3 regions of the Lysinibacillus sp. NPDC056959 genome follow, and region 1 is predicted to be linked to each of the others. Evidence: predicted binding sites of a transcription regulator. Region 1 holds the regulator's gene; each other region holds the start of a gene.
The links. The regulator LexA, encoded in region 1, represses DNA repair genes until DNA is damaged. The targets are predictions, from matches to a motif close to CGAACATATGTTCG.

Region 1 (10,596 bases):
ATATATTTGATTTTTGTTATAAAAATCAAAAAGGAGGCATCTTTTCACATGTTTATAAAAAAGAAAAAATCGCATGTGTCGATTGAGATAAAGGATTATATATTACGTGCGATTGTAGCAAAAGGTGCTGATCCGTCGCAATGGAAGGGCTATGAAATGCCATTAGCACAGGGAATGGTTGAGGGTTCTGTTATTCATGATGAAATGGAATTGTTTGATGTCATGAAAAATGATGTGGCAAAATGGGCAGGCAAAAAGCAAAATGCGCGTATTTTTGTACCGGATACTTCCGTTTTGTTAAAGAGCTTTGAGCATCCTGATGATATAGAGTGGCATGAATTAAAAGGGTATGTGGAGATGGAGCTTGGTCAATCTATTCATCTTCCATTCCAAGATCCACTTATTGATGTGTATGATCCAAAACCTAGTGATGGGCAGGCGATGCTATTTGCAGCACCTTCAGAAGAAGTGACGAAAATGATTGGACTTTTACTCGATGCTTCATTAGAACCTCAAGTAGCAGATATTCGTGCATTGTGTAATATTCGTCTGTTAGAGTATTTGCAATTAATAAAAGATAATCGAACTTATTTAATAGCGGATTGGTCCATCAATGAATTGTCGATAAGTATTTTTTCGTTTGGTCAATTGGAATTTTTACGGTACCAATCATTTGATACAGATTTATCGGAGTGGAAGTTTGAAGAAAAAGAGGAGTTTAGTTTTTCTTATCGTTTAGATGCCGAAGACGATTATCGTATCATTCTTACCGATCAAATGCTTGAAATCGATCGTATCATGAATTTTTTTAAGTTTTCCTTACATAAGGGTGAGAAAAGTGTCGATGAGATTATCATTTTAGGAGATAATCCACTACTTCCTACCATTGAAGAGTTTTTAGAAAATAATTTTATGACACCGATTATTATGTTAAATGATTCAGTCATTCAAAAATCATTTCCTCAATTTTCAGAGAAATTCGCAAGTTTAATTGGACTTGCGTTAAAGGAGGTTAACTGATGGTACCAGAAATAAACCTCTTACCGGATTTAGAAAAAAAGCATTCAACACCTACTTTAATCTATGTAGTATTTATAATTCTTATTGGTATGATAGTAGGATATATGATTTTCTTGTTTTTCCAAGCAAAAAGTGATCTTACAAAATTAAGTGCGCAGGAAGTGGAGCTTTCATCCCAACACGAACAACTTCAAACGGAGTTAGATGTAAAGCGAAATGTGAACGAAGGCTCATTGGAACAATCTGTACAATTTGTGGAAAAAGTCTCGTATCCAGTGACGCCCTTAATGGATGAAACCCAAGTATTGTTACCAGAGCAAACGTATTTAAGGGATTATGTATTTGGTGAAAAAAATGTTGAGGTTACGGCTGATTTTGAAACAATGTCAGCCATATCATCTTATTTAGAAAAGCTAACAGCAAGCCGTTATTTCAATGATATTCAGGTTGATACTATTTCTAATTTTGATTTTGATGTATCTATAGGAAATCAAGAGGAAGAAAATACTAAGAACAAGTTTAAGGAAGTGCCACGTTATTCGGTAACGATTACATTAGGAATTGATTTTAAATTTCTCGCTGGAGGTAGAGAATCATGACTAATAGTAAAAATTCAACGATTCTTATCTTAACAGCTTTCATTGCAGCCATTTTATTTGCGCTATATTACTATTTAGTAACACCTAAGTTAGAAGAAGTAGATGCGAAGGAAAGTTCAATTAGCTCCCTTCAACAAGAAATGTCTACTATTCAGAAGCAGATTGCTTTAATTGAAGAGAATGGCAAATCAGCTAGTGCAAGTAATTTAACATTACATAAAAAAGTACCTCAAACTCGAGCTATTGATGAAGTAATTCGAAATATTGAAGAGATTGAAGCGGTGACGGGGACACGGGTAGAAGCTATGGATTTTAATAATTATGATTCACTCGTAATGGATTCTACTATGACAGATCCCAATTTGACAAATTCTGAGGAACTGGCTGATACAGAGCAATCTGCAACTGAAGCGGATGAACAAGCTACTGCTAAGAATGATGAATCACCTGAAGCGAAAGATAAAATACCATCGGCTACTTTCAATAAAGATTCCTTACCAAAGGAATTAAAATTAGTAACATTTAATATTGATGTTGTTGCACTGGATAATAATGCGATGGTTGAGTTTATAAAAGAGATTGAAAAAATTGATCGTGTGATGAAAATTGATGCTATCGATTTCACATTGACTGGTGAAGAAGAGAAATTCCAGGAGGACGCCGATCCAACCTTAAAATCTACCATACAAGTAACGACGTTCTATTATGAAGGACAACAATAGATTGATTGGCGCGCATACTTCCAATGTATGGGCGTCTATTAGTATAGGAGGAAATAAAAATGGAGATTGCTTATACAATTACAGTTTTCATATTTGGGCTCGTTTTAGGCTCATTTTTTAATGTAGTTGGTTTACGTGTGCCTCTGAAGGAGTCCATTGTGCGTCCACCCTCGCATTGCACTTCTTGTAAGAGACAGTTGACGGCATTTGATTTGGTACCTGTTTTGTCCTATGTATTTCTTGGGAGAAAATGCCGAAGCTGTGGGCAAAAAATTTCTTGGCTTTATCCATTGATGGAACTTATAACAGGCATGTTATTTACATTTGCTTATTGGAAATTAGGCTTTAGTGCAGAATTTTTTGTAGCGCTATTATTTATTTCATTATTAGTCATTATTGTCGTGTCGGATTTTGCTTATATGCTTATACCCGATAAAGTGCTATTATTCTTTTTACCATTGCTAGTTTTGGGACGCGTCATATCTCCTTTGTCTCCGTGGTGGGACAGTATAGTTGGTGCTTTGGTAGGTTTTGGCATATTATATTGTATAGCTGTCCTATCAAGAGGTGGAATGGGTGGTGGCGATATTAAATTATTCTTTTTACTTGGTCTTGTACTCGGGACAATACATGCACTTCTAACGCTATTTTTAGCTGCTGTCATTGGCATGATTGTTGGAATAGTAATGTTAAAAGTACGCGGACAGGGAAGAAAAACGCCTATACCATTCGGACCTTCTATTGCTTTAGCTGCTCTTATTATCTATTTCTATGGGGATGCGTTGATGAATTGGTATCTTGGATTTTGGTAATTAATCAGTGGGGGAGTCCTTCGATGATTAATAGTCTTCAAGCTTTTATAGGTAGTTAATGCTAGATAAAGATCATGGAGGGGATAAGATGAAACCAATTATCGGAATAACAGCCTTTGCGGAGGATGATTTGTCCTCAAGATTAAATGCTGCTTATAGCAAAAGTATAATTGAAGCTGGGGGTGTACCTCTTATAATTCCGATTGGAGTTGAAGAGGATGTAGCACAAATTTTATCGTTGACGGACGGATTATTACTATCGGGCGGACATGATGTACATCCATTTCTTTTTGGTGCAGAACCTACACCAAAGTTAGGGAAGATTCATCCGGAAAGGGATTCAGTAGAACTTTCATTGATTGAAGCGGCCTCTATTCGGAAAATGCCGATTTTCGGGATTTGTCGAGGGATTCAAATGCTGAATGTTGCATTTGGAGGCACACTCTATCAGGACATTGATAGTGAATATCATAGTAAAAAATTAATAAAGCATACGCAACAAGCGGCACGGGGCGTTGCTACACATCATGTTCATCTAACACCGGATACATTATTAACAACAATTATCGAGGAAGAAAAAATAGCGGTAAATTCATTTCATCATCAGGCAATAAACGCAGCAGCAGAAAAATTGAAAGTGGCAGCTAAATCAAGTGATGGTATCGTTGAAGCCGTAGTACACGAAGATTTACCATTTTGTCTAGCAGTACAATGGCATCCTGAAGAGCTAGCCATTGTAGGAGATGAAGCATCAAAAAAATTATTCTCTGCATTTGTAAAGGCGAGTTTGAAATTCAAGGTAGAGGCATAAAACTTTATAAGCATTACGGAATAGAATTTTGTATCAATGGCAAGATAACCTTGGTGATAAACATGAAAAAATAGATGTATGCCATAAAAGCGGCTCATCGGACGCCCCTAGGAAGCTCTGCGCGAAAGCGAAGCGTCAGCGGCAAATGTTTTCTGTAGCGAAAGCAAAGCGGCAGCAACAAATGTTTTCTGTAGCGAAAGCAAAGCGGCAGCAACAAATGTTTTAACTGTGCGAAAGCGAAGCGGCAGCAACAAATGTTTTAACTGTGCGAAAGCGAAGCGGCAGCAACAAAGCACCCGGCCGGAACGAAAATCACCCCCACGTTATGGGGATGAGCTTTTTTAAATTAACTAAAGACATTGCTAGAGGGAAGAATCCATTATACAGTGGGTTCTTTTTTAGTGTATAAAAAGGCACTCAAAAAATAAGAAAAAAGAGGTATATGCCCATTTGCGAACATAAAATCCTCTTTTTATACGTTGCTATTGAGATACTTTTAATGAACACGGCGATAAAGACCTACAACATGGCCCAAAATAGAAACTTGGTCTACGATAATTGGCTCCATTGTTGCGTTTTCAGGCTGTAAACGGAAATGACTTTTTTCCTTAAAGAAACGCTTTACTGTTGCTTCATTCTCTTCAGTCATTGCTACTACAATATCACCATTATCAGCTGTAGATTTTTGTTTAACAATAACTAAATCTCCGTCTAAAATGCCAGCTTCAATCATTGATTCACCCATAATTTCTAGCATAAATAACTGATCTTCACTTGTACCATAAATATCCGGTAGTGGGAAATATTCATCGATATTTTCAACAGCAGTTATCGGAGAACCTGCAGTAACTTTCCCAACAAGTGGGACATGTATAACATGTTGCTTTTGAATAGAATCCTCTGGCTCTAGAATTTCAATGGCACGTGGTTTAGTTGGGTCGCGTCGGATTAAGCCTTTTTGCTCCAAACGAGCTAAATGTCCATGAACTGTAGAGCTTGAAGCAAGTCCAACTGCTTCACCAATCTCACGTACAGATGGTGGATACCCCTTTGTGCGTACCTCTTCTTTAATGAAATCTAATATGGCCTCTTGTCTTTTCGAAACTTTTTTCATGATTGCTCACCTCTTTTTTCTAGTCATTCTACTTATTAGTAGTATAGCAGAATGCGAACACTTAAGCAAACATAGGTTCGAAAAGTGTTTGACAAAAACGTTTGTTCGCATTATTATAAGAACATATATTCCGAACGAACATTCTTGAAAAGGGGTTATTCACATGAACTGGTTAAAAAAAAATCCACATATTACAACTTTATTAGGAGCTTGTCTACTATTTACAGCATATCTTTTTATAACAGATCCAGGGGATGTCACATACGCAGAAATTGAAGTCGAACATGGTGATAGTTTATGGTCGTTAGCCGAACAATACCGTGGTAAAATGAAATCGGATGAATGGATTAAGCTTGTTAAGGCCGAAAATGAATTATCGAACGTACGAATTATTGCAGGTAATTCTCTAGTGATTCCAGTAGTGGGTGACGACCAACCCAATTCTATAAATTCAATTGAAATTGCGAGAAATGTAAAATGATAACAAAACAACAATCGGCTGTTGTCTATTGCCGTGTGAGTACAGAAAAAGAGACACAAAGCTCCTCATTAGAGCGACAGGAGGAGGAGTTAGTACGCTATGCTAAAGAACAGGGCTACGAAGTGAAACTTGTTTTTAAGGATAAGCATAGCGGTTATGATGTGGAACGAGAAGGATTACTAGAAATGCTCGATTTCATAAAAGAAAAAGAAGTAACAGCATTATTTGTGCAGGATGAAACACGTTTAGGACGTGGAAATGCTCGAATGGCCGTTTTGCATTTATTGCAGAAAACTGAAACTAATGTTTTCTCTATGCGAGACGCGGGACCTGTACAATTAAATGAAATGGATACGATGCTCCTAGAAATTTTAGCAATTGTAGAGGAGTACCAGCGTAGAATCCACAATGCTAAAATACGTCGTGGCATGCGTCGGGCAGTTGAAAATGGCTACCGCCCTGAAAATAATTTATCTAACCGAGGAAACCCAAACGGCCAGGAACGTAAAGATGTCCCTATAGAAGAGATCGTTAAACTCCGCAATCGAGGCTTCACATTTGAGGAAATAGCTATGACTCTTAGGGGGCTAGGCTTTGACGTAAGCAAAGCCACTGTCCATAGGAGATATCGGGAACATTTAGAGGGAAACGAAATAAAGTAACGTTTTAATCAGTGGGAGTTTTCCTACTGATTTTTTTCTTTTTAAAGGCTTTATATGAAGGTGAAGGAACGAGTAGTGACGGATAGAACAGTGAAAATGGTGGATAGAATCGGCAAAGTGACGGATAGAACAGTGAAAAACGTGGATAGAAACGCCAAAGTGGTGGATAGATTGGACATTTTGGAAATAAAATAAGAGAAGTAGCCATTTCTACCTCTCTTGCTCAATATTCTCTATAATGTTTGAAAAGCAACTTGCCATCTTTTACTGTAGTAATCTTTCATATCAATTAGAGCTATTTCGTTATTCTCGGTACCAATTTTCATCAAAAGAGAGATGTAGGGCTTTACCCACAGTAATACCAAATTGTATAAAACCTCTACCTCTTGCAGTTATGATGTTTCCATCTTGGACAACTAGGTCTTCAGAGAAATGATTAAGATCGAAGAAGTCTAATTTTCTTATAACTTCTAGCGGCAATCCAACAGTATACTTTCTGTTTTTTAATACTCCGGCTTTCGCTAAAAGAGATGGAGAACTAGAGATACTTGCAATTGTTGCTCCTTTGGCATTCGCATTACCAATAAAATCAATTAATTCTTGCTCATTTATTAGGGAAGCTATATCCATACATCCAGGTAGCAACAAGCTATCAATTTCGTCAAGATTAACTTCACTTATTTGTGTATCGGCTATACAAGATAACCCAGATTCCCCTTTGATTTTTTCAGTGTTTAACCCAACAGTAACAATGGGTTTATCTCCTTGCATTAATATAGATAATGCTACACTCAATTCATATTCACTAAATTGGGGATACAATAATATAGCGGTCTTTTTCATATAGTTCTCCCATCTATTTTAAAACGAAGATTTAGAACTCGACTTATCAGAATAACGAAAATATCTTATACCCATTCCTCATCTAAGACAGCATAGTAGTATTCATCCGATACGAAAAATATATACATTTCTTAAAAAATGTAGCCATCTCTACTGTGACACAACTTATATCTTCCGACTTTCGTATGTGTGTCTTCCTTATTCTCCGAGTCTGATTTCGCAAAAAGCTACTGCCATTTAGTATGACTCTCCAAAGGCTTAAATTCCGCAGTATCGTTGCGTACACATCTAAGGCTTAGCTTCAGTTAAATTCCTTAGATCGAGTAATTTGCTAAGGTAATGCTTGCGTTCAAATCTCTATCCAACTTTAATCCGCAAGAGCAGATAAATAATCTGTCTTTCAATCTCAAATCGATTTTGATTTGTCCACAACTAGAACAAGTTTTGAATGATGGATACCACCTGTCAGCTTCAACAAATTCAATTCCGTATTTTTGACATTTGTATTGAATTTGCCGTTTGAATTCATATAGCTTTTGCCCAGCTACCGCCTTCGCCAGATGTTTATTTCTCATCAACCCTTTTACATGTAAATGCTCCATTACAATACGAGATGGCTTGGTTTTCACAATCTCATTAGAACACTTATGTAAATGATTTGTTCGGATATCGTTAAGTCGCATATATAAATTACGGATTGCAGTGTTTTGTTTTTGAATATTTTTCATATTCTTTAAAGGTATTTTATAGGTTGGCTTTCGGTTTTTAGTATACTCTTTCGTGTTGGCCTCAAGCTTCCGAGCTAGTTGTCGTTGTTCTCGTTTCAACTTTCGCTCTAATCGTTTGACTTCTTTGGTTTTGTTGATGTTCTTTTTGAACTCACCATCAGAACAAACTGCCAATTTTTCAATACCTACATCAATTCCTAAACTTTCGCCTTTCAAATCATATGGTTCAAATTCTTGCTCATATCCGATTTAAGAACCAATTTCGTCCGTCAAATGAAATGCGTGGATTTGAATATTTATGACCTTTTTTAAGCCTAGGAAGCGCATTGCAAGTTTTCACATTGCCAATCTTTTCACCTCTAAAACCTTCATTTGTTCGTTTTAAACTTTCGTAATTTACATAAAAACTAACTTTACTTCTTCGTCTGCTTTTGAACCTTGGCTTTTCAGTCAAGCCTTCGAACCAACGCTTTCTAGCGATGTCAGCATCTTTCACCGCTTGTTTCATCACATTGCTCCCGACTTCCTTAAGCCATTTATGCGTTGTTGGTTTCAGTTCGTTATTGATTTTTTTACGAACTTCGCCCTCTTTGACTGTACGCTTCTCGTCATTATAAATACGTTCACTTTCAGCCAAGAAATAATTATAAGCCCATCTCGCAGTCCCCGCAGACTTCCAAAACAAAACCTCTTGTTCTTTAGTTGGCTTTAGTCTTATCTTTGTCGCCATTATCATTGTTTTTCACCTTGACTTGATGTACTGACTCGACAATAGCCAATGACCAACTTTTGTTTAGCAAATTTCCCAATGGACATTAATTCCATGCGTACCACCTCTCTTTCACTAGGATAAAATCTATTACCCTATTTAGAGAGGTTGTTAACATTTTTATAGTTGTATATATTTTTCTTGTTCACACGAAGGCGCAACCCTTCATGCAGTCTTTCTCTCACGAGTAGACCTCTTATGCTTTCACATAAGCGCAGACTATATCTTCATCTTATCCTCTGATAAGAGCCACATTTTTCTTCCGCCATTCGCTTGCGGTTTTACTCTCCCTCAAGGAGATAGTCGTTGAACGTCTTCCTTGTCTCATGAGAGATTTAGGAGTTTCGCTGCTAAACATCCATTGCCAAAGCACTTAGCGCCACCGTTTTCCGTTGTCACGATGATCCTTTACGGACACTGAGTGATTTTTTTCAGCTTATGCCATCCTTGTTGTTTTTTCTGCTTTCGCACCGTTACGTCTGCCGTTTCCAGCTCCACTTTGGTCACAAGGCTTTAGGAGTTAAAAGCAATTAACGTGGAGTTCGCACCAATCGCTTGATACGAAGGGTATTCTGTTATAAATCTATGTTTCTATACAGATTTGTATAGTTTTATTTAAATTCGTCGTAACAGTTTAGTTACCCACCACTCATCTTTATTTGGAATACATTTTTTAAAATAACCCTCGCGTCTCATGCCGATTTTCTCCATCACTTTATAGGATGGGATATTTTCCGGCTGGCAAGTTGCAATAATTCTATGCAGTTTCATTTCTTTAAATCCATAGTCCAGTACAGCTTTTGCTGCTTCTGAGGCGTATCCATTGTTGTAATAGCTCGGATTCAATACCCAGCCAATTTCGTACGTATGATCACCAAAGTATTGATGGAAAACAATATGGCCAATAACAAAATTTTCACTTAGTAAAATAATAGGGAAGTGTTTTGCTTTTTCACCGCTATTTTCTGAAACAAACTTTTTTGCTTGCTCCTCATTAAAAACGCCCTCTGGAATATACTTCATCACAGTTGGATTTGAAGTATATTCATAGACAGCTTGCCAATCTTGAACTTCGAATTCTCTTATTAATAGTCTGTTCGTTTTGATAAACATTTCATTTTCCCCCTTGTATGAAATTTCACATTAGTTTCTTCTCTTAATAAAAAATTATAGGATATTATTTTTATTTATTAGCTCATCAATCTTTTTATTCATTTTTTTCACTTCAGATTGGTTATATAAATAAAATAACAGCCAAATAAGAGTAAAGAGCAAAACACTAATAAATAGCATTAACAAAGTTATTGCTAGAGATGATGTTGGAAGCCAACTTAAAGATAGCGCAACAACAATAAAAGTACCTATAGAAATTGCAAAATGGATAGCTGTTTGTAGTAAAAACGTTAAACGTTCTACTTGGTAAATATCGGATGGTAATACACAAGCTAGTCCCACAATAATTGAACCTAGAGCCTGATATATAAAATCAGCCGTAATAGCTTCCAAAAAAATATCTCCAAAAATCCAAGAACCAAAAAGATTAATCAAAACAAAAACTGTACACCCCATACTTACACCAAACGCTACATTTTTTAAAAAATGCATATATCTTAAACCCCCAAACGCTTTTTAAATTGCTTTCGATAATTACGAGAAATAATTTCTTTGATTCCTAGAACTAGCTCAATTTCCATTGTTCCATTAAATGAAGCTTCGATATTTTTAACTTTTGCTAGATTAATAATTGCAGATTTAGAAATCCGAATAAAATTATTCCCTAATTGTCTCTCTAATTCATATAAAGGTTTATTTAAAATGAGACGATTATCAGCTTCATCATATAAAGCTAATTCTCTTCCTTCCGTTCGAATAACAATTATTGAATTTGGATCAATGATATATGTTTTATTATTTGCTATCCCTGTTAAAATTTGTTCCTCTTGCTCTTGTTGCAATAAAGAAATAGCAGCTTGTATCGTAGGCGTAAGTTTTGCTGTACAAATTGTTACATGCGGCTCTTCATACTCGGAATCTA
Region 2 (10,596 bases), on a different contig from region 1:
ACAGCAGGCTGGCGCTACCCTTCATTACCAATGAAGCTAAGCAATGAGATAAAAAAGCCTGTCACAAATACTATTGATTCGGAAGTTGTAGATTACTTAAACAAAACAGTTATGCATGTTTATGATACATTAGATCCATTTACAGAGCAGAGCTTAGTGCTCGATGTACGTGTTGACGATCATACATTTGCCGTGACATTCACGTTAAATGGGCTATGGAGTGCTGATGCATTCACCGAAAAAGGTTTGAAACAATTAGACATTCAAACAGTGGAAGAGACAAATACGTCTTGGATATATGTATTGAGTGCAAGCAGGGAGTGAATTAAATGTTTGTCGATCACGTCAAGATTTATGTAAAAGGTGGCGATGGTGGGGATGGAATGGTAGCCTTCCGTCGTGAAAAATTTGTACCGAATGGTGGTCCAGCTGGTGGCGATGGTGGTCACGGTGGGAATGTTGTCTTTCAAGTTGAAGAAGGTCTGCGAACGTTAATGGATTTCCGCTACAAACGCCACTTCAAGGCTGACCGTGGTGAACATGGTATGAGTAAAGGGATGCATGGTAGACGTGCAGATGATTTAATCGTTAAAGTACCACCGGGCACAGTTGTAATGAACGAAGAAACAGGCGTTGTTATTGCGGATTTAGTCGAGCATGGTCAACAAGCGATTATCGCAAAAGCTGGTCGCGGTGGCCGCGGGAATTCCCGCTTTGCAACACCAGCCAATCCTGCTCCAGAACTTTCTGAAAAAGGTGAGCCAGGACAAGAATTAAATGTTATATTAGAGTTGAAAGTACTAGCAGATGTAGGATTAGTTGGCTTCCCAAGTGTAGGTAAATCAACATTATTATCTGTTGTTTCTGCGGCAAAGCCAAAAATAGGTGCTTATCATTTCACTACAATCGTACCGAACTTAGGAATGGTTGAAACGGATGATCATCGTAGCTTTGCAATGGCCGATCTACCAGGTTTAATCGAAGGTGCGCACGAAGGTGTTGGTCTAGGTCACCAATTCCTCCGTCATATTGAACGTACACGTGTTATCGTACATGTAATTGATATGTCGGGTATGGAAGGGCGCGATCCTTATGAAGATTACTTAACAATCAATGATGAGCTAAAACAATATAATCTTCGTTTAACAGAACGTCCACAAATTATTGTGGCAAATAAAATGGACATGCCAGATGCAGAGGAAAACTTAGAAATTTTCCGTGAAAAAGTGGGGGAAGATGCGAAAATCTTCCCAGTATCAGCGGTTTCTCGCCAAGGTTTAAAGCCGGTATTATTTGAAATTGCCGACTTACTGGAAGTGACTCCTGAATTCCCATTATTCGACGATCTAGATGAAGAATCAGATGCAACGGTACTTTACAAACACCAATCTGAAGCAGATTCAATCGAAATCTCTCGTGATCCTGATGGTACATTCATTCTTGGTGGATATGCGATTGAGCGTATCTTCAAAATGACAGACTTCAGCCGCGAGGACGGTGTACGTCGTTTTGCACGTCAATTACGTGGTATGGGCGTCGATGAAGCATTACGTGAACGTGGTGCTCAAAATGGAGATATTGTACGCTTATTGGAATTCGAATTTGAATTTGTCGACTAAGAATAGGTTTTAGGGGGAAGCGTATGAAGAATGTTGCGAATCAGCGATATTATTTAGTTCGTGAAGATGTTTTAACGGATGCTATGCAAAAAACTTTGGAGGCGAAACACTTACTTTCAAGTGGTACGGTAACTTCCATTTGGGATGCGGTAAAGCAGGTGGATTTATCGCGTAGTGCGTTTTACAAATATCGTGATGCTGTATTTCCTTTTCACTCAATTGTGCAGGAACGCATTTTAACAGTCTTTGTACAGCTTCAGGACCGTAAAGGAACACTTGCAAAGCTTTTAGAAACAGTGACAATTACGCATTGCAATGTGCTGACTATCCATCAAACGATACCGATTCAAGGACGTGCTAATGTTACGTTGTCGCTAGATGTCACTAGTATGACATGTGAACTTGATGATTTAATACAGCAACTTAAACGTTTAGATTTTGTAGAGTCAGCGGAAGTAATTAGTTCGGGTGCATTGTAATGACTGACAGCATGCTTGAATTTTTGACAAAATGTAAATAAGCTCAAAAGGAGCAGTCCCATGTGATGTAATGATCACGTCATGGGACAGCTCCTTATTCTATATCGATAGAGAAAATTCATAGAGAAGAGTAATGGATAGACCATAGAGGCTCCGGAGCGTTTGGGAAGCTTCATATTATGCCTTACCTAATATTTGATGTAGAATAAAAGGAGTTTTTCGGGAATTAAAAATTCCGAATTTTTACATTAGTGAAATTAAAGAGGCTTGTCGCTAAAAGTTAGGGATGACATTTGTTAAAACGTATGTCATTTATATAAGTTGATCTTCGTTAAGGCAGGACGCCCCCAGGAAGCTCTGCTATGCGCGAAAGCGAAGCGTCAGCGGCAAATGTTTTATCTGTGCGAAAGCGAAGCGACAGCAACAAATGTTTTATCTGTGCGAAAGCGAAGCGACAGCAACAACAACAACAAAGCGCCCAGTCGGAACGGAAATCAACCATACGTTTTGGTGGTGAGCCAATTAAATAAAACCATGAACAGGAGGAAATGTAATGACAGAGCAACAATGGGAAAAACGAATAGGATATTTAGGACCTGAGGCATCATTTACATACTTAGCAACAAAGGCAACTTTTCCGAATGAGTGGCTTGTCCCTTGTTCTACAATTCCAGAATGTATTGAGGCGGTAGCAAAGGGAAAGGTAGATTTAGCAGTTGTACCACTGGAAAATGCTTTAGAAGGATCTGTATCGTTAACGCTTGATTATTTATTTCATGAGGCGACCTTATATGTTACAGGTGAGCTTCAGTTAAAAATACAGCAGCATTTAATGGTCAATAAAGCGCAGAAGGACAATTGGGAATCAATCATAGGAGTTTATTCACATCCACATGCTCTAGCCCAATGTCATAAATATTTATTTTATCGTTTCAGCCATGCTCCGTTACATCAAACGACATCAACGGCAGCAGCGGCAAAATTTGTATCCGAAAATACTAACGAGTGCATTGCCGCAGTAGGAAATGCAGCGGCAGCAGAAAAATATGGCTTAGAAATCGTTCAATCTAATATTCATGATTTCCATTTTAACCATACACGCTTCTTCGTATTATCTAAGCAAAATAAACGATTACCCCAAGAATTATCAGATGGACAGGCAAAGACAACTTTCATGATTACATTACCAATAGATCGTTCAGGGGCGTTACATCAAGTATTATCAGTTTTCGCATGGCGACAACTAAATTTAAGTAAAATCGAATCACGCCCATTAAAAACGGGCTTAGGCGATTATTTCTTTATGATTGATGTTTTAGCAGATGAAAAGGAGCCTATGATGCGTGGGGCTATGGAAGAACTAGCTGCACTTGGTTGCAAAGTGAAGTCACTTGGTACATACTTTACTTATCGAACATCAGACGAGTAATCAATGTCGTCTTCGCTAGGAGGAAATTGTATGGGCGGCATTATTTTATTTGACGGAGTATGCAATTTTTGTGATAGCAGTGTGCAATTTATTATCAAATATGATCATGCAGCATATTTTCAATTTGCATCCATCCAGAGTGATGCAGGGCAGGCGTTACGTGCTCAATACGAAATACCAGAAAATATAGATAGTGTCATATTAATTGAGCATGGGAAGGTCTATTTTGAATCTACTGCAGCACTTAAAATTTGTAGGAGATTAAATAGTTTTTGGCCTGTCTGCTATGTTTTCATTCTTATTCCACCATTTATACGAAATATAATGTACCGACTATTTGCTAAAAATAGATATCGTCTTTTGGGACGAAAAGAAAGTTGTTTATTGCCAACACCTTCACAACGAAAAAGATTTCTTTAACTTTGAAGCTATCCAATTTATGTGGATAGCTCTTTTTTTAGAAATTACAATAATAATTTCCACATATATATTGAACAAATGAAATTTAAATGATTTACTACCAAACGAATTGATTAACCATTTCTATACATTCTAATCAATTCGAAGTGGCTGATTTCCGCTACAGGCTACTCGCTTTGTTGCTGCAGCTTCGCTTTCGCACAGAAAACATCCGCTCCGTGCAGGGTCTCGTCTGTCTCGCTATCCCGCGGGAGTCGAGTAGCCCTACGCTACAATCAGTTAAAATGGGGATATATTAGCAAAATTGCAACCAAAAAACCCTTATATATCGCGCAATAAAATTCATTTAAATAGAAAGCTGCTAGTCTCTGTGAAGGCTAGCAGCTTTGAAACGATTATTTGATTTTATACATTATGGAAGGGAAAATTGTTGACTTATAGATCGACAACTAAATAGCCTTTTTTTTGTAAAGTAAGCTCAATTAAATCTAAAATTTCAACAGAAGGTGCGGAAATAACATGAAGGTGCGTACCATCTGTTAGTTCGGATAAATAACTTGCTTGTGTTTCGTTGACACGTTGAATAAATTTTTTTACCTCATGACGGTTAGAGACCATAATGGATGCAGTAATTTCTCCATAAATAGGATGTTCAACAATAACATTTTTTACTGTACCACCGCAATCAACTATTGTTATTAGTTCATCTTCTGCATTCTCTGCAGTATGGAAGCAAGGAATTGTCCGTTCGACGGTCTGTTGTATTTGTTCCTGATGCATATAAAGATATCCTTGGCTAGTAGCAATAATAGGCTCATTCCTAGCTTTTAATAATGTCATATCATTGACAATGACTTGTCTAGAAACATTAGCGAATTTAGCTAGGTCCGTCCCTGTGATAGGTGCTGTGCTGTTTTTTAGTTGTGCTAGAAGTTGCAGTCGGCGTTCTTCGCCTAACATTTTTTTCATAAGAGATCACCTCTGCTTGTAATAAAGGAAGCAGTTTTCCTTAAAAACTAGTGTACCATGAAGCCTTTCTAACATGGGTGAATTTTTTGTATCCAAATGGAACATTGAACATATGATACGAAGAGAGGAAGGGAGGAAAAAATTGCGTATTCATATTGTCCAAAAGGGAGACACGTTGTGGAAGATTGCGAAAGAGTACGGAGTTTCATTTGAAGATTTGAAGCGGCTTAATGCCCATCTCGCTAACCCAGACTATATTGTACCGGGCATGGAAATTATCCTACCTGAAAAAATAAACAAAGAACCACATAGAGAACATCATCGAGAAACAGATCGTGGAATGCATAGAGATGGACATAGAGAGGGGGGACATAGGGAATCACATAAAGAGGGGCATAAGGAACATATGCATAAGGAGTCACCTACAAAGCACTTTAAAGAAAAAGAAGTACAACGACCAATGCCACCACCAATTATTGCACCACCACCACCAATGCCTGAACCACAGATGATTCCAATTCCTTATCCGATGCCGATGCCGATGCCTCAAGTGCCAGTTGAGCTTAGCTGGAATCAACAAGTTGTCATGCCAAGTGTAGAGCAGACTGTATCACCAATTCAAATTCAACCACCACCACAACCAGTAGCCCAACCGACGCCAGCACCAATGCCAATGCCGCAACCGATTTTTATCATGCCACAAATGCCAGCAGTACCACATTGTGCAAGCTGTCATCAGCCAGTGCATCATCATATGTATTGGCCAATGCCAATGCCGATGCAGATGCCAATGCCAATGGAGCCGTATACAATGCCAGAGCAACCATCATGTGGAATGGGATGCGAAAAAGTTGCTGGGGTAGGGGATTTCTTAGAGTCTAGTACATCTCCATTCTTCCCTATGAAACCAGAATGTGAAGCTATGCCGGAAATGGAACAGCCTTGTGGTTGTCATGCTCAGCCAGCCATGATGCCAAATTGGCATATGGACCCATGTTTCTGTCAACCACCATGTCCGCCACCATGCCCACCGCCATGTCCATCACATTGCCCAATGCCATATTCGTCAGTAGGACCGTGGATGTCACCGCACTTTTTCCCAGGCGGGATGACGCCTTATCGATGGTAAAAAAGCGTATATCATTGAAGAAGTAAAGCCGAATATTTGGAAGTATAAATATCAATCCAATAATTATTTTGTGAAACGGGCAAAGCAGATAGAAATAGCAGAAAAAGTGAGGGCTATTCATCGACAGCTTGGATATCTAGAACCCTCGTTGATTTTGCCTTTAATGAAAAGTGATGACGAGTATTTAATCGTGCAAGATTGGCAAGAGGGAAGTCATGGTGCTAATTTTGCTCGTAAAAAAGATCGGAAAGAATCACTGAAGTTATTAAATATGTTACATGATACACATAAAAAAATTGCTTGGCAACGTGTGCCAGGCTTGCACACCTATTCACAGCTTTTAAAATGGCAAATGCGTTTTATGCGTTTTAAAAGCAGACGGAAAGAGTTTCGGCCATTTTTAACAAAAGAAGAAATCGATCAAATTTTACATTATAGTGAGAAATCATTACAGTTAATCGCGCAGGAAGATGTACCTGAAAAAGAAATAACGCTTTTACATGGAGATGTCGTACATCATAATTTTTTATGGTGCTCAGATGGCGAATTACGTTTAATCGATTTTGATCTGGCACACCTTGGAGAAGCGGATGATGAATATATTTTATGGTTGCATCGTGTACTGCCAGCTGTAAATTATGACCTTGGTAAAATATTTGCAGAGCTACCAGAGATGAAACGATTAGATAAAAAAAAGCTTCATCGTTTAAAATATCCAAATGAGCTATTACGTGAATGGCTTTTTGCAGTAGATTTACCATTAGATCAGCAGCTGGTATTTTTAGATTATTTAGTGCCATTTACAAAACGAGCTCTCACATATTGGCCAAAACTGTGGTACGATATTGATAAAATGATAAAGAAATGACCGTCTTTCGGCGGTCATTTTTGTCTGTGAACGACTACTTGTACTATTTCTTAATGATAAGGAAATTATAGATTTTTAACTGTGTATAACCTAGAGCATAGTTTTCGTCTAGGCTAAAGCGCTACATCCTCGAGGTCGCTTCGATGCCTCGGGCAAAAGTGGTGGATCGTTTACTTTTGCTTCGAGCTCTCCAGCGCTTTAGCACATTTGTTATAGTCGAGCATTCGTTCGCAATATGCTATAATCGAAGACGATGATTGTGAGGGATTATAGAATGTATGATTATTTAAACGGACAAATAAAGCGTATAACTCCTGAGTATATCGTCCTTGAACAACAAGGGATAGGCTGGCAGTTGAATACACCTAATCCATTTGCGTTCAGGACATCAGCACTCGAACAACAAATATATGTACATTTACATGTACGCGAGGACGCACAAGTGTTATATGGCTTTCCAAATTTAGACCAACGAGAGTTGTTTCGTAAACTTATTTTAGTGTCAGGGATTGGACCAAAGGGTGCGCTTGCTATTTTAGCTACTGGGAATCCACAACAGGTTATCAGTGCCATTGAACGAGAGGATGAATCGTTTTTAGTAAAGTTTCCTGGTGTGGGTAAGAAAACGGCACGTCAAATGATTCTAGATTTAAAAGGTAAACTTGGCGGATTGTTAGATACTATTGAACTACCAAGTACAGAAGATGAGCTACCGTTATTTGGTGTGAATCCATATAAACATGAGCTTGAAGAAGCTATTCTTGCCTTAATGGCACTAGGTTATTCTGAAAAAGAACTAGAAAAAATACGTCCACAGCTCGAAGATAACGACAAGCTTGAAACAACAGATGCATTTATGAAACAAGCTTTACAATTGCTATTAAAGTTAAAATAGTGAAAGGGGGGAAAGTACATGTCTGAACGTATGATGGCTAGTGAGGCAGGTAGCTATGATGAACATTTTGAATTATCTTTACGCCCACAAAGATTAGCACAATATATTGGTCAACATAAGGTAAAGGAGAATTTACAAATTTTCATTGAAGCGGCAAAGCTTCGTCAGGAAAGTTTAGATCATGTGCTGTTATATGGACCACCCGGACTTGGGAAAACTACATTAGCTGCTGTCATTGCTAATGAAATGAATGTCAATGTGCGCATGACTAGCGGCCCTGCAATCGAACGTCCTGGCGATTTAGCAGCTATTTTAAGCTCACTGGAGCCAGGGGATGTGCTATTTATTGATGAAATACATCGCCTGCCTCGTGCAATTGAAGAGGTGCTTTATCCTGCCATGGAGGATTTTTGTTTAGATATTGTCGTTGGTAAAGGCCCTGAAGCGCGCTCTGTACGACTTGATTTACCGCCATTTACACTTGTGGGTGCAACAACAAGAGCAGGTGCACTATCAGCACCTTTAAGGGATCGCTTTGGCGTATTATTAAGATTGGAGTATTATGATAATACTTCACTTGCAGAAATTGTTGTACGTAGTGCGCATTTATTTGATGTTGATATTGAACAAATAGCAGCACTTGAAATGGCAACGCGCTCACGTGGTACACCTCGTATTGCTAACCGTCTGCTAAAACGAGTACGAGATTATGCACAGGTGCTTGGAGATGGTATGATAACGGAGGGACTTGCTAAGCAAGCGCTTGAGCTATTACAAGTCGATCCTAGAGGGCTTGACCATATTGACCATAAACTTGTGACCAATATGATTGAGCGCTTCCGAGGTGGCCCAGTAGGCTTGGATACGTTGGCAGCATCTATTGGTGAAGAACGCGTTACGATTGAGGATGTGTACGAGCCATATTTGATGCAAATCGGCTTTATACAACGGACGCCGCGTGGACGTGTGGCAACACATTTAGCCTACGAACATTTTGGATATGAATATCCCCAACAAACCTAGAAGAAGGAAGTATTTTCATGCGTGTAGAAGATTTTGATTTTGAATTGCCAGAAGAGCTTATTGCACAAACCCCACTTTTGGACCGTACAGCTAGTCGATTAATGGTAGTGACGCCAGGCTCAACAAATGTAGAGCACCACCACTTTGCTCATATTTTAGATGAGCTACAAACTGGAGACTGTCTTGTGTTAAATGATACAAGAGTCTTACCAGCACGTTTAATGGGTGTAAAAGAGGAAACAGGTGCTCATATAGAGGTACTGCTGTTAAAGCAAATGGCGGGTACGGATGAATGGGAAACACTTGTTAAACCAGCTAAGCGTGTAAAAGTTGGCACAGTTGTAACATTTGGAGATGGCTTACTGACAGCTACTTGTACAGGAGAGCTTGATCATGGTGGACGTACATTTGAGTTTAAATATAACGGCATTTTTTATGAAATTTTAGAGCAACTTGGTGAGATGCCACTACCTCCATATATTCGCGAAAAGTTAGAGGACAAGGATCGCTACCAAACTGTTTATGCAAAAGAGCGAGGTTCAGCAGCAGCACCAACAGCAGGCCTGCATTTTACAGAAGAATTACTAGAGCAGGTGAAAGCAAAAGGGGTCGAAGTTGTTTTTATCACTTTACATGTGGGACTTGGAACTTTCCGTCCTGTAAGTGTAGAGTCAATTGAAAATCACGAAATGCATTCTGAATTTTATAGTGTAACGGAAGAAACCGCATCTATCATTAACCGAGTTAAGAGTAATGGTGGTAAAGTGATTGCAGTTGGTACAACCTCTACACGTACTTTAGAAACGATCGGCTCTAAATATGGAGGCGAAGTACGGGCAGAACAAGGTTGGACGTCTATTTTCATTTATCCGGGATATGAATTTACTGTTGTGGATGGTTTAATTACAAACTTCCATTTACCAAAGTCTACCCTTGTTATGCTTGTTAGTACGCTTGCAACAAAAGAAACAATTTTAAGTGCATATCAACAAGCTGTAGAAGAAAAATATCGTTTCTTTAGCTTTGGAGATGCTATGTTTATTCGTCCAAAAGGAGAATAAAGAAAAAATCGGAGTACTGTTTTTACTTTAGATAAGAGAGGAATTTTTATAATATGACACAACCAGCAATTCGTTATGAGCTACTTCATACTTGTAAACAAACTGGAGCACGACTTGGTATCGTGCATACACCGCATGGCTCTTTCGAAACGCCAGCATTTATGCCTGTTGGGACACAAGCAACTGTTAAAACAATGTCACCTGAGGAATTAAAGGAAATGAATGCAGGCATTATTCTGTCAAATACGTATCATTTATGGCTACGACCTGGTAATGATATTGTTAAGGAAGCAGGGGGCTTGCATAAATTTATGAACTGGGATCGCCCGATTTTAACAGATTCAGGTGGTTTCCAAGTGTTCTCACTAAGTCAATTCCGTAAAATCGAAGAAGAAGGGGTTCATTTCCGCAATCATTTAAATGGGGACAAATTGTTTTTAAGTCCAGAAAAGGCGATGGAAATTCAAAATGATTTAGGTTCGGATATTATGATGGCTTTTGATGAATGTCCACCTTTCCCTGCGACGTATGACTATATGCTGCAATCAGTAGACCGTACTACACGTTGGGCTAAACGTTGTAAAGAGGCACATAAACGTCCAGAAGATCAAGGTCTATTCGGTATTATTCAAGGGGGAGAATTCGAGGATTTACGTCGTCGTTCTGCAGAAGCATTGGTAGAGCTTGATTTCCCTGGTTATGCA
Region 3 (10,596 bases), on a different contig from region 1:
TAAAACGTACCTTGTCTAAATATAAAATCAACTAATAACAACAATTGAATATTTTGAACAGGTGGTAATTACTGACTATGAAACTGCGTTTTCTGTACTTAAAATACTGAAAAAACAGTCAATTTCAATGGAACAATATAAATTATTCCTGAATACATCAAACATCTTACATTTATTTCTATGTACAAAAATTTGATAGGAGTGACTACAATTGAGTTTCGAAAATGATGAAATATATCCTTATTGCACATTTATTAGTAGAACGGTGGAAGTTGGCGGACTTACTAAATCGCAGCTTATCCAGAAATTACAAAAATACTCTATCTTGATGAATGAGTATGGAGAGAGGCTATTTGCAGACGATAGATTTATGACTTCTGCTACGAAATACAGCCTACAGACCGTTGAACTAAATGTTGAAGACCTTGGTTTTCCTGAAGGAGCTAATACGACTTAAATTTATAAAAGAGCTGGGGAACTTGGTTTGGAATTGTGCCCGCTTGAATTAGGACCTTACCTAAGACTGGAGTATCTGGATCAGCTTGAAGGTTATTCAGTCAATCCTTTACAGCAACAACAAGCTCCATCAGGCTCCATCACAATAGCATCGGAGGTACTTACTGAAGATGATGAATTTCCGAAAGGCTTCTACATTAGAAGAATTAACGGTGTTTTGTGGCTTCGTGGATACTGTGCCGATTATCTACACGCCTACGCCAATACAAATTATTAAAGACAATGGACGTTTTGGCGAAGGGCGATCAGAAAAAACAGAATGGGTTGATTTTGCTGGAGTATATAAAGGACGATCTATTGCCTTCGATGCGAAGGAAATAAGCAATGCTAGTTTCCCTCTTGATAATTTATCGAATCACCAATATGAACTACTAGAATAATGGCATAAAAATAACGCTTTTTCGTTTCTCCTTGTGAGTTTTCGTAAATATAACAAAACAGTTCTTCTGCCTTTTGAGGTGCTACAAATGAACTGGGAAGCGGCTAAAAACGGCGGTCGAAAACAATACCATATAAGACCTTTGAAAATGAGTGTATTGAGGTTAAGTCGAAGAATGGATATACGCTGCATTATTTGAATGCGTTAGTGGTATGACGTATGAATACGGTTCGCAAGGAAGTAAAACAGCGTAGAGTAAGGCTAATTAATCAGCAGGACCACATAGCTTTTCTCGAGTGCAAGCATGTTCGAAACGTAGAGCTTATGATCCTATTTAAAAGTGTGGGAGAAGCAAGACTTATAGGCAACTACGAAGCATTAGGAAAGAGCTTGAGTAGATCAGTCGTTTACGTAGGTGGGGTAAGTGAAGATTTGAAAGAAATTGTTTAGCAAAAAGGATGGTGAATAAATGACTATCGTATGTCGTCATTGTAATGCTAGTGAAGGGTTCTATGTGAGAGAGCGAGTATCCGGCTCATCAACTACTTACTACACAAAAACGGGTGATTTCATGGCTGACCAGAGTAGTATGTATGACCATTTAAATCATCATGGAGGCACAGTAGCTTACTGTATGAATTGTCATAAGGCTATGGGAAAAAAAGAAGATTTCGAGTCGGGCGATGTTGAAAAAGAAGCAACTTTTTACTAAACAATTTGAGGATTGTGTCTGATAAATTTTGTGTAACAGGGAAAGAGGTTCATTTTCTTGAGTATTTAAGTTTATTTAGTTCCTTTGTTAAATATTGAACTTGCTTTTCTAATTCATCTATTTTATTTGAGGAGCTATTATTGTTGGTATTTGATTGTTGGGATTGAGCTTCCTCTAGAGCCATCATAGCTGCAATAGTAGATAGGCCGTCACCTAATGTAGTAATTAGTCCAGCAATTACAGCAAGCTTAGCAGCATCATTTTCGCCATTCGATAAAAGGTCATTCATATTAAAACTATCTTTGCGTTTACTCAAATGTTAACCTCCCTAAATTAATCAGTACTATATCTTATTCTGTATCCTATTTTAAAATTCGGGTGTTTAAACCAAAATGTTCGGTAACAAAAGAGGGAAATAATGAAAGTTACTTTTTTAGTAGGAATGAATGAACAAGATGCTCAGGTAAAAGAGACGTTTGCACTTGAGCAATTAGGAATTGATAAAAATCTAATAGGCGATGAAGTCCAAGGATGCTGTTGATGAGAGTTATAATGAATAGGCTTGGGAACAGCTATACGGAGGTTTTGACTTTGTAGATTAATGACAAAAAAGCCGCAGCGTTTGCAGACGCTACAGCTCAGAATTGGTTTATTCCCTTGTATTCAGGCTAGTCAGATAAGTCATATAACACAACTTAGGAGGGCAAACCTATGTTAAAAGGGCAAAAAGATTACAATGCAACAGAAGTATTGTAGATTATTGATCGCTACAGCCACATGAAAAAAGCTTTAGGATTTGATATTAAGAGTCCGTATGCAAATGAAATTATGGTCGCTAACTACGACAATTTAGGAATGCCGAGAGGTGGAGGAATCAGTGATCCAACACTAAACAAGCATTCAGAAATAATAGTATTCTACCAGAACGTTTAGTAAACGAATACATGGATAAAATTGATTACATTGACGAACACTCTAAATATTTAACAAAAGAACGTGAATTAACTGTACTTGACTGGAAGTTATCTGGAATGAAAACTAAACACATTGCAGAGTTTGAGGGTATAACCTTGATATTTATGATAGTCAAACTATGAAGTATCAATTACAAGTTACATGGAAAGAGATTACTTATGAAGATTTAGAAGTAATGGAGGTTACTATCCAAAATAATATTAACAAAAATAATTCTATTCTCTCTCTTTTCGGAACAATACATGGCATTATTATCTCTATAGCAGGGGCATTTACAGGAGCTTTTGTAGGAATTGCTGCAACATCTTCGAATCGAATGAAGCTTATAAATCAGAGGTTTTGAAATCTGTTGGATTGTTTATGATTATTTTCTAATTATAGTGTCTCTATCATTCATTAATAGTTTGTTAAGTCCGATTCGATACAATAAATTGCTTACTACTATTAGAATTTTAAAAGATATTAAAGAATCAGAACAAAATAAGTAGATTAGGTTACCACTTATCAGTAGTAGCTTTTTATTGGAGGTGGTGTTTATATGCTAAAGCTAGATTAAGAAAAAAACCACTAAAAAGTGGTTTTAAATTAGAAATAAATTATTATCTTTATCTATCAATTCCTTAGTATTCGCATATCCATACCGAACCTACCTTATAACAATTGGGACCAGCTGCTGATGCAGAAGAGATTGTAGATACAGACGTTAAGCCTAAAAGTGATACAGCAAAAAGAAGAATGCCTAATTTCTTTTTCAAATAATCACCTCCTTATTACTTATTTATTAAACTAATTGGAAAATTATAACCAAATAAAATATAAATGTGCTTTTATAGAGCTAATAAAACAAGTTAACATCCTTCGTGGTGTTTTTAGTTTGCTTTGAAAACTGCATCAAACAGCCAGAACACTTTGATATGGTTTTGAGAGTAGAATTTGCAGAAAATTGTTCCTATTTGTTTCCTATAGGATTATTATTAAGCGAAGGAGATATAGTTATCCTTGTCAAAATGTATATAGTGGAGGGTTCAAATGACACCAGAGCAAATTGTTAAAAAATTTTTTGAAGAAGTACGTTCAGGGAAAAATCCAGATTACGCTACTAAACTAATGGCAGACCGAGTATTGGCACACCAAGTTATTTCTGAAGAGGAATCAACAGTTTTAAGAACTCCCACCGATTATGCAGACCATGTAAAAGAAATGGTAGCAGCATATGGTGATTTTTCATTAGAAATCCAAGAATTCATGGTACAAGAAAATAAAGTATATGTGCGTTGGAAACAAGTTGGTACGCATGTTGGAGAGGTCGATGGATATAAGCCGACAAGTCTTCCGGTTATTGAAATCGCAAGCGCGGTATATAGAATTGAAGATGAAAAAATAGCAGAATATTGGATTCAAATTGATCGGGCTGGAATTGAAAACCAACTCAATCGTAACAAAATTAGTTAACATCCTTCGGGGTGTTTTTATTACTTTTAGTCCCCTAGCTTATGATTGTGAGTGAGGTGATGCTAAATTGAGCAAAGTACTTTTTGATGGAATAGACGAAATTCCAAACGAAATCGTTATCGAAAAAATGAAATATTTCATTAATGAAGCAAAAGTTGGAAAGGAACTATTTCAGTCAGATAAAAAAGAAAGTCTATTGCTAGCAAAAAGACTTAGGAAAGAGTTGGAACAAGAATATAAAAATAATAGTCTAGATCGAACAAGGAAACGTTATAAAAATCATAAGTTATTTTCGGCGTTTTACACACCAGCAGTTCAAGATGCTTATGTTAAAATAACTGGACCGCTAAGTTACGAAAAGCTGTACGGTTTTCTTTATGATGTTGAGGATTATATGAATTATCATTTGCCTTGCGAGTATAAGTAAGTAGCTGTTCTGTGTTGACTAATGATTTCTTAAGGTGCTCGATTTTGAGCGTCTTTTTTATTTTACAAAGCAACTAGCATAATGGGGTGATTACAAAACAAACAAATGTTGGAGGTGATGGTGTATGAGATATAGTTAACAGGAATGTAACTAAAAGCAAAGGGCACAAAAATTGGTGTATTTTCAATAAAGCTCTTGTAATTTGCTATAATTAAATTAATACATAAAGGGAGAGAATTTATGTTTGATGTATTGGAACCAATTCTAATCGAAAGTGGACTTGCAAGTATGTTTGAATTAAGAAAAAGAGATGACAAAACTTCAGAATCCATTCCTTGGGTAGCATACCGTGTAAAAACAAATTTCTATAAAATCAGAGCGTTTGAATTATGGGATAATGAACCAAGTCGCTATTTTAGAATTTATCATGCAACGGATATTAATGAAAACTTAAAGACTACGCTAATGTCATTACCAGGAGTGGTGAAAAATAAAAACTATTATATTGATTATCGAACAACAGATTACGTTGAATTAGGGACGAGTATTACTGAAATATTGGCTTCTAAAGAAATAATTCAAGAAAGTAAAGCTACAAGTAGGCTTGCACATACATCTAAATTTGAAGGGTTAGAATTACCAGATGTAGATGTTTCCCAGGATGATGTACTAGGACAAGTATTTTCATGGTGAGAGATTATTGCTATATGGGAAGATAATACAGAAGAAAACAAGTTGAAACAAGTTTTGAATCAAAATGGAATCTATATTCAACGCTCTGAAGATGGAAAAAGTCGATATATCGGTAGCGCTTACGGTTCGGGGGGCATTATTAGTAGATGGATGACTCATTTAGAGTTTCTGGGTAATGCTAATGATGATAAAATGCAATTTACAAACAAAACAACTAAAGCGGCAGTACGTGACTTTATTAAACAAGCAGTAGATAAAGGGCTGATTGAGAAGTTATGGTTAGATAAATTTGATAATGGAACTATGACAAATGGTGATTATGAAGGTTTAAAACTCATCATTGCACAACGTAGTAACTAAAATGTAAAGACCAAGATAGCTTAATTGCCGTCTTGGTCAATGTTCATTTATTATATCATTACATGTCGTCCAAAATATTAAGAATTAAGAATAATTAAGAATACCCATAATCAAAATAACAAAAAACACTACCCCCACAGTATATCCGATTGCAACAGTAACAATTGGATCTGAATCATTTTTATTTTGTACTTGTTTTTTCGGATATTCCTCGCACTCTTCTTCCTTAATCGTATTACAATATTCACATATTTCAATCTCAGCCCCATCTCTATGTACTTTCTTAAATGGATTAATGGCTAAACAATTAGGGCAATTTCTCAATTATATTCTCCTCGCTGTCTTGACTACTAATTACTATTTTAGGAAATTTATCATGAATTGTATATATAAAATTAGGCAATAGTAACCGAAATCACGCTACTTAAAATTTATTCCTGCAACTTTCACTTGTCAAAAAGCAAAAGTTCGCTCTATAATAATTACGAACAAACGTTCTTAAATTGAGAGCGAGTAGTATGATAAGTTTCGAGCAAAGGCGATTACTTCATAAATATGTGGTTTATGATATGGCTGTTCAATCGTTACAGCGTGATTTCAAAGTGATAGAAAATCTTAAAATGAGTAAGGTCTACTTGCCAATCCTTGAAAGGCTTCTATAGGACATAACACAAGATTATTACAACTCTAAGAGACTGTTAGCCAAAGATAAAATTAGGATAGTGAAATGGGAAAAGATAGACGAATACTTTAGTGATGTACATGTAGCGACAGCAGGGAATGATGTTGTTCTTCGATATGCAAACAAGCAATCAAAACGCAGGTTGAAAATTTATTAATTAGTCATCAAAATAAAGACCAAGCGCTCAATTGAAAAGTGAACTGCACCCCGTCAAGTAGACAGTGGAAATAATAAAAAATGTATTTAGCGGCTTGAGCCCTAAATTCTAAGAGGCCACTGAAAAACTTCATCTGGTTCCACTTAGCGAGGTATTCGACGATTCAATCGTCGAATACCTCGCCTTTTTAATTTATAATTGAGAGACTAAATGCAGGTGGTGTTCCCAATGATTTCAAACCAAGAGACTTTCAACTTAAGTCCATATATGGCCATTTACGATATTGTCGTGCCAAAAGATAATATGCTTCGTCAAATTAACGAACTAGTGGATTTCTCATTCATTTTAGAAGAATTGAAAACAAAATATTGTTTAGACAATGGAAGAAATGCGATTCCTCCGATTCGAATGTTTAAGTACTTATTGTTAAAAGCCATTTTTAATGTATCTGATGTAGACCTTGTCGAACGTTCAAAATATGACATGTCTTTCAAGTATTTTTTAGGTATGGCGCCAGAAGATGACGTGATTGATTCAAGTTCACTCACAAAATTCCGAAGACTTCGTCTTCAAGACGTAAGTTTATTAGATATGCTCATTGGAAAAACAGTTGAAATCGCACTCGAAAAGAACATTATCAAAAGTAAAACAATCATTGTGGACGCAACACATACCAAAGCACATTATAACCAAAAATCACCGAAAGAATTTTTACAAGAAAAATCAAAACATACCCGCAAAGCAGTGTATCAATTTGATAAATCCATGAAAGAAAAATTTCCAAAGAAGAATACTTCTAACGAAGTAAAAGATGAATTAACTTACTGTAAAAGATTGATTGCCATTATTGAAAATAAACCACAAATCGCTCATCTACCAGCTGTAAAGGAAAAATTGAACGTGTTAAAAGAAGCTGTAGAAGATACGCAAGAACATCTAAATTATTCAACAGACACCGATGCACGAGTAGGACATAAAACAGCAGACAGTTCTTTCTTTGGTTATAAAACACATTTAGCAATTAGTGATGAACGTATAATTACAGCAGCAGTCGTTACAACAGGTGAAAAATCAGATGGACATTATCTACAAGAACTGATTGAAAAAAGTAAAGTAACAGGAATGGAAGTTGAAACAGTCATCGCTGACACGGCTTATTCAGGGAAAAACAATTTACTTTATACAAAAGAACAAAGCATTCAACGGATTTCTAAGTTAAATCCAATGATTACTCAAAATGGGCGAGGAAACGGAAAAGGATTTGACTTTAATAAAGATGCAGGTTTATTTGTATGTCCAGCAGGACATTTAGCAAATAGAAAAAGTAAAAAACCAGATTCACACCCAGGAGCAAGTGCAAGAATGGTTTATTTTTTTGACATTGAAAAATGTAAGGTCTGTCCACTCCGAGAAGGATGTTTTAAAGAAGGTGCAAAAACTAAGACCTATTCTGTTGCCATTAAATCAGAAGAACATTTAGACCAACAAGCTTTTCAAGAAACAGAAGAATTTAAACGCTTAGCTCGAGAACGTTATAAAATCGAAGCAAAAAATAGTGAGTTAAAAAATAAACACGGGTACGATCAAGCATCGGCTGCGGGTTCATTTGGCATGCAAATTCAGGGAGCAACGACGATATTCGCTGTCAATCTAAAAAGAATCTTAAAGCTTCTGAATGGAAAAGGGTAATAAATTGGTGAAAAAATTAGGGCGTTTCCTGTTCAAAATTGAACAAGAAGCGCCCTATCTTTCTCTAAAACGAATTTATTTATAAAAAACGCAAGTTTTTCAGTGCCCTCAAATTCTAAAGGACTCAAGCCGTTTAATCGTTTCTGATAGCGATAATGATTATAAAAACGAATATAGTCATCAATCGCTTGTTTTAACTCTCCATATGAATCGTACTTATGTAAATAATACTTCTCACACTTCAGTGCGCCCCAAAATGATTCAATTGGTCCGTTATCAATACATCGACCAACACGCGACATACTTTGCGTCATATTAGCCGTGTCCAGGATTCGCTTAAATTCCTTCGATGTATATTGAAAACCTCGATCACTATGTATTAAAGGCTGCTCGCCTGATTGTAATGATTCAATTGCTGATTTTATTGTTTTGAAAACAAGGGGATTATTATTCGAATGATCCAACACATAGCTCACAATTGAACCATCATATAAATCGATAATTGCACTTAAATAAGCTTTTTTCCCGTTTCCATACTTAAACTCTGTGACATCTGTACACCATTTTTCATTTGGCTTTTCCGAATTAAATGCTCGATTTAATACGTTCTCCGCCACATGATGTGCTGGGGATTTACGATAAGGCTTGCGTTTTCTACGAATAACAGACTTCAATCCACTAATCTGCATTAAACGATAAATACGCTTTTCGTTAACCATCGCTTGATTATTTTCTTTTCGCTGACGATTGATTGCCAACGTTGTACGACGATAACCGTAAATACCATCTACTTGTTGGTAAAGGAGATGAATGTCCTTTAAAATTGCTTCATTTTCAACTTCTCTGTTAGAAGGCTTGCGACTTAACCACTTATAATAAGCGGCACGCGAAACACCAGCGATTTCACATAGTAAAAGAATCGAAAGTTCTTCCTCTTTATGTAATTCTTGAATCGCTAAATAGCGTTGCTGTAGACGAATTTGGCTTAGCGACGCCTCCTTTCGATTTCCTCTAACTTTTTTAAAAATAGATTTTCTGCACGTAAACGTTCATTTTCACGTTCAATACGTTGAATCTCTAATTTTAATTTCTCCTCAACGGTTAATTCGACTTCATCTTTTGTGCGACCACGGCGATCATGTAATCCCTCTTCACCGTTCGTTTCAAATTTCTTCGTCCATTGATATACCTGTTGATACGAAACACCATAGGTGTGCGCTACCAACTGATAATTTTTCTGGTTCTTCAAACAGTAGTAGACTATTTCAACACGTTCCTCAAAAGTTGTCTTTCTTCCTTCTGTCATAGCTTGACTCATTCCTTTACCTGAATCTTTTAATTCACTATGACTAGTATACTTTTTTACCCACCTTTTTAAAACAGAGGTACTGCTAATCTCATATTTCGCTAACACCTCCATCTGTGAATAATTCCGTTGAATGTAGTCTTCTACAGCCGCTAATTTTAACTCTTTTGAATAGAATTTACATGAAGTAGCTTCTTGTAATCCTTCACGTCCACCTGCCTCATATTTCATTTTCCATCTATGAAAAGTTTGATGATCTAATGAAAACCTTTCACACAATTCATTGATAGAATAGTTACCTTCTTCGAACAATTGAAGGATATGTAGTTTTAACTCGAGTGGGTGTTTGCTTCGCCCCATAAAAAATACTCCCCTTAGATAAACAGATTTTACTTTTTAACCTGTCTACCTAATAGGGAGCATATCACTTTTTTTATTGTCGTATTTTTACATCTTTAAATGTGAAATGTTTACCGCCAAAACTAAAAGTTAAAGTAACAGTGTCTCCTTCGACTGTGGATGGCTTAAAGTACTGAATGTTTGTTACTGTACCATCTAAAAAATTTATTACTGCAGGTGCATCCTTAGAGCCGTATTTTTCTTTCATTTTATAATTAAACTCAAAATCATATGCATCTTTGTCATTTATTTTTGTTGAAGTATCATATATTCCGCCGCCATAAACACCGTTATTAGTATAATGAACAATAACCCTTAAAAATTCCGAGGTTAAATAAACATCTTCAACTCTGATTCCCAAATCCCCTTTAAAATCAAAAGGAGAATCTAAATAATCCCAAAGGCGTTCTTCGGAGATTGTTATTTTTTGTTCAGTTGTTGTTTCTGACGTGTTATTCTCTTGTTCAACCTGGTATTTAATTGTCCTTGCTAAAAAAGCTGAAATGTGAGCACGTGATAAGTTGGCCTCTGGTTTAAAAGTGCCGTCATCATATCCTGTTGTTATGCCTGCAGCAGCTAGTTGTTTAACTGCTTCATAGGCATAATGTTCTTCTGGAACATCCATAAAAAATTTATTTCCTTTAGGTAGGTCAAATGCTCGAGCGATGAACGCTGCCATTTGACCACGGGTTACTTTTGCTGTTGGTTTAAAAGTATTATCACCATATCCATTAATAATTCCTGCCTCAACAGCTGATTGTATATATCCGCTGTTTTTATTAGATTTAAGTACATCACTAAATTTTGTAGTGCGTTGTGCACCGTCAAGCCCTGTAGCTTTAGCTATCA

Region 2: the regulator LexA is predicted to act here: its motif matches at 7,131-7,144, upstream of ruvA (Holliday junction branch migration protein RuvA).
Region 3: the regulator LexA is predicted to act here: its motif matches at 6,000-6,013, upstream of ACFTQ7_RS24880 (YhjD family protein).

The regions. Positions count from the first base shown of each region.
Region 1 is NZ_JBHURE010000010.1:98,057-108,652, reverse strand. Features, by position in the region: gene pilM (type IV pilus biogenesis protein PilM) at 49-1,020, shown strand; gene ACFTQ7_RS13770 (PilN domain-containing protein) at 1,020-1,619, shown strand; gene ACFTQ7_RS13765 (potassium transporter) at 1,616-2,341, shown strand; gene ACFTQ7_RS13760 (prepilin peptidase) at 2,401-3,153, shown strand; gene ACFTQ7_RS13755 (gamma-glutamyl-gamma-aminobutyrate hydrolase family protein) at 3,242-3,964, shown strand; gene ACFTQ7_RS13750 (hypothetical protein) at 3,993-4,190, shown strand; gene lexA (transcriptional repressor LexA) at 4,461-5,078, opposite strand; gene yneA (cell division suppressor protein YneA) at 5,242-5,559, shown strand; gene ACFTQ7_RS13735 (YneB family resolvase-like protein) at 5,556-6,221, shown strand; gene ACFTQ7_RS13730 (DJ-1/PfpI family protein) at 6,525-7,064, opposite strand; partial or broken gene ACFTQ7_RS13725 (RNA-guided endonuclease InsQ/TnpB family protein) at 7,379-8,528, opposite strand; gene ACFTQ7_RS13720 (GNAT family N-acetyltransferase) at 9,177-9,674, opposite strand; gene ACFTQ7_RS13715 (DUF3021 domain-containing protein) at 9,729-10,166, opposite strand; gene ACFTQ7_RS13710 (LytTR family DNA-binding domain-containing protein) at 10,172-10,596, opposite strand, start outside.
Region 2 is NZ_JBHURE010000003.1:279,051-289,646, reverse strand. Features, by position in the region: gene ACFTQ7_RS05650 (Spo0B domain-containing protein) at 1-324, shown strand, start outside; gene obgE (GTPase ObgE) at 330-1,619, shown strand; gene ACFTQ7_RS05640 (ACT domain-containing protein) at 1,643-2,098, shown strand; gene ACFTQ7_RS05635 (hypothetical protein) at 2,461-2,628, shown strand; gene pheA (prephenate dehydratase) at 2,652-3,527, shown strand; gene ACFTQ7_RS05625 (thiol-disulfide oxidoreductase DCC family protein) at 3,558-3,947, shown strand; gene ACFTQ7_RS05620 (transcription repressor NadR) at 4,383-4,916, opposite strand; gene ACFTQ7_RS05615 (LysM peptidoglycan-binding domain-containing protein) at 5,059-6,045, shown strand; gene ACFTQ7_RS05610 (phosphotransferase) at 6,116-6,913, shown strand; gene ruvA (Holliday junction branch migration protein RuvA) at 7,188-7,808, shown strand; gene ruvB (Holliday junction branch migration DNA helicase RuvB) at 7,827-8,831, shown strand; gene queA (tRNA preQ1(34) S-adenosylmethionine ribosyltransferase-isomerase QueA) at 8,849-9,892, shown strand; gene tgt (tRNA guanosine(34) transglycosylase Tgt) at 9,946-10,596, shown strand, end outside.
Region 3 is NZ_JBHURE010000005.1:145,794-156,389, reverse strand. Features, by position in the region: partial or broken gene ACFTQ7_RS08570 (helicase) at 212-733, shown strand; partial or broken gene ACFTQ7_RS08565 (Holliday junction resolvase RecU) at 627-1,094, shown strand; gene ACFTQ7_RS08560 (hypothetical protein) at 1,365-1,607, shown strand; gene ACFTQ7_RS08555 (translation initiation factor 2) at 1,657-1,923, opposite strand; gene ACFTQ7_RS08550 (hypothetical protein) at 2,026-2,148, shown strand; gene ACFTQ7_RS08545 (hypothetical protein) at 2,701-2,925, shown strand; gene ACFTQ7_RS08540 (hypothetical protein) at 3,203-3,337, opposite strand; gene ACFTQ7_RS08535 (ester cyclase) at 3,612-4,034, shown strand; gene ACFTQ7_RS08530 (hypothetical protein) at 4,102-4,461, shown strand; gene ACFTQ7_RS08525 (hypothetical protein) at 4,702-5,154, shown strand; gene ACFTQ7_RS08520 (GIY-YIG nuclease family protein) at 5,197-5,514, shown strand; gene ACFTQ7_RS08515 (hypothetical protein) at 5,599-5,838, opposite strand; gene ACFTQ7_RS24880 (YhjD family protein) at 6,033-6,176, shown strand; gene ACFTQ7_RS08510 (IS1182 family transposase) at 6,582-8,042, shown strand; partial or broken gene ACFTQ7_RS08505 (IS3 family transposase) at 8,153-9,708, opposite strand; gene ACFTQ7_RS08500 (S-layer homology domain-containing protein) at 9,782-10,596, opposite strand, start outside.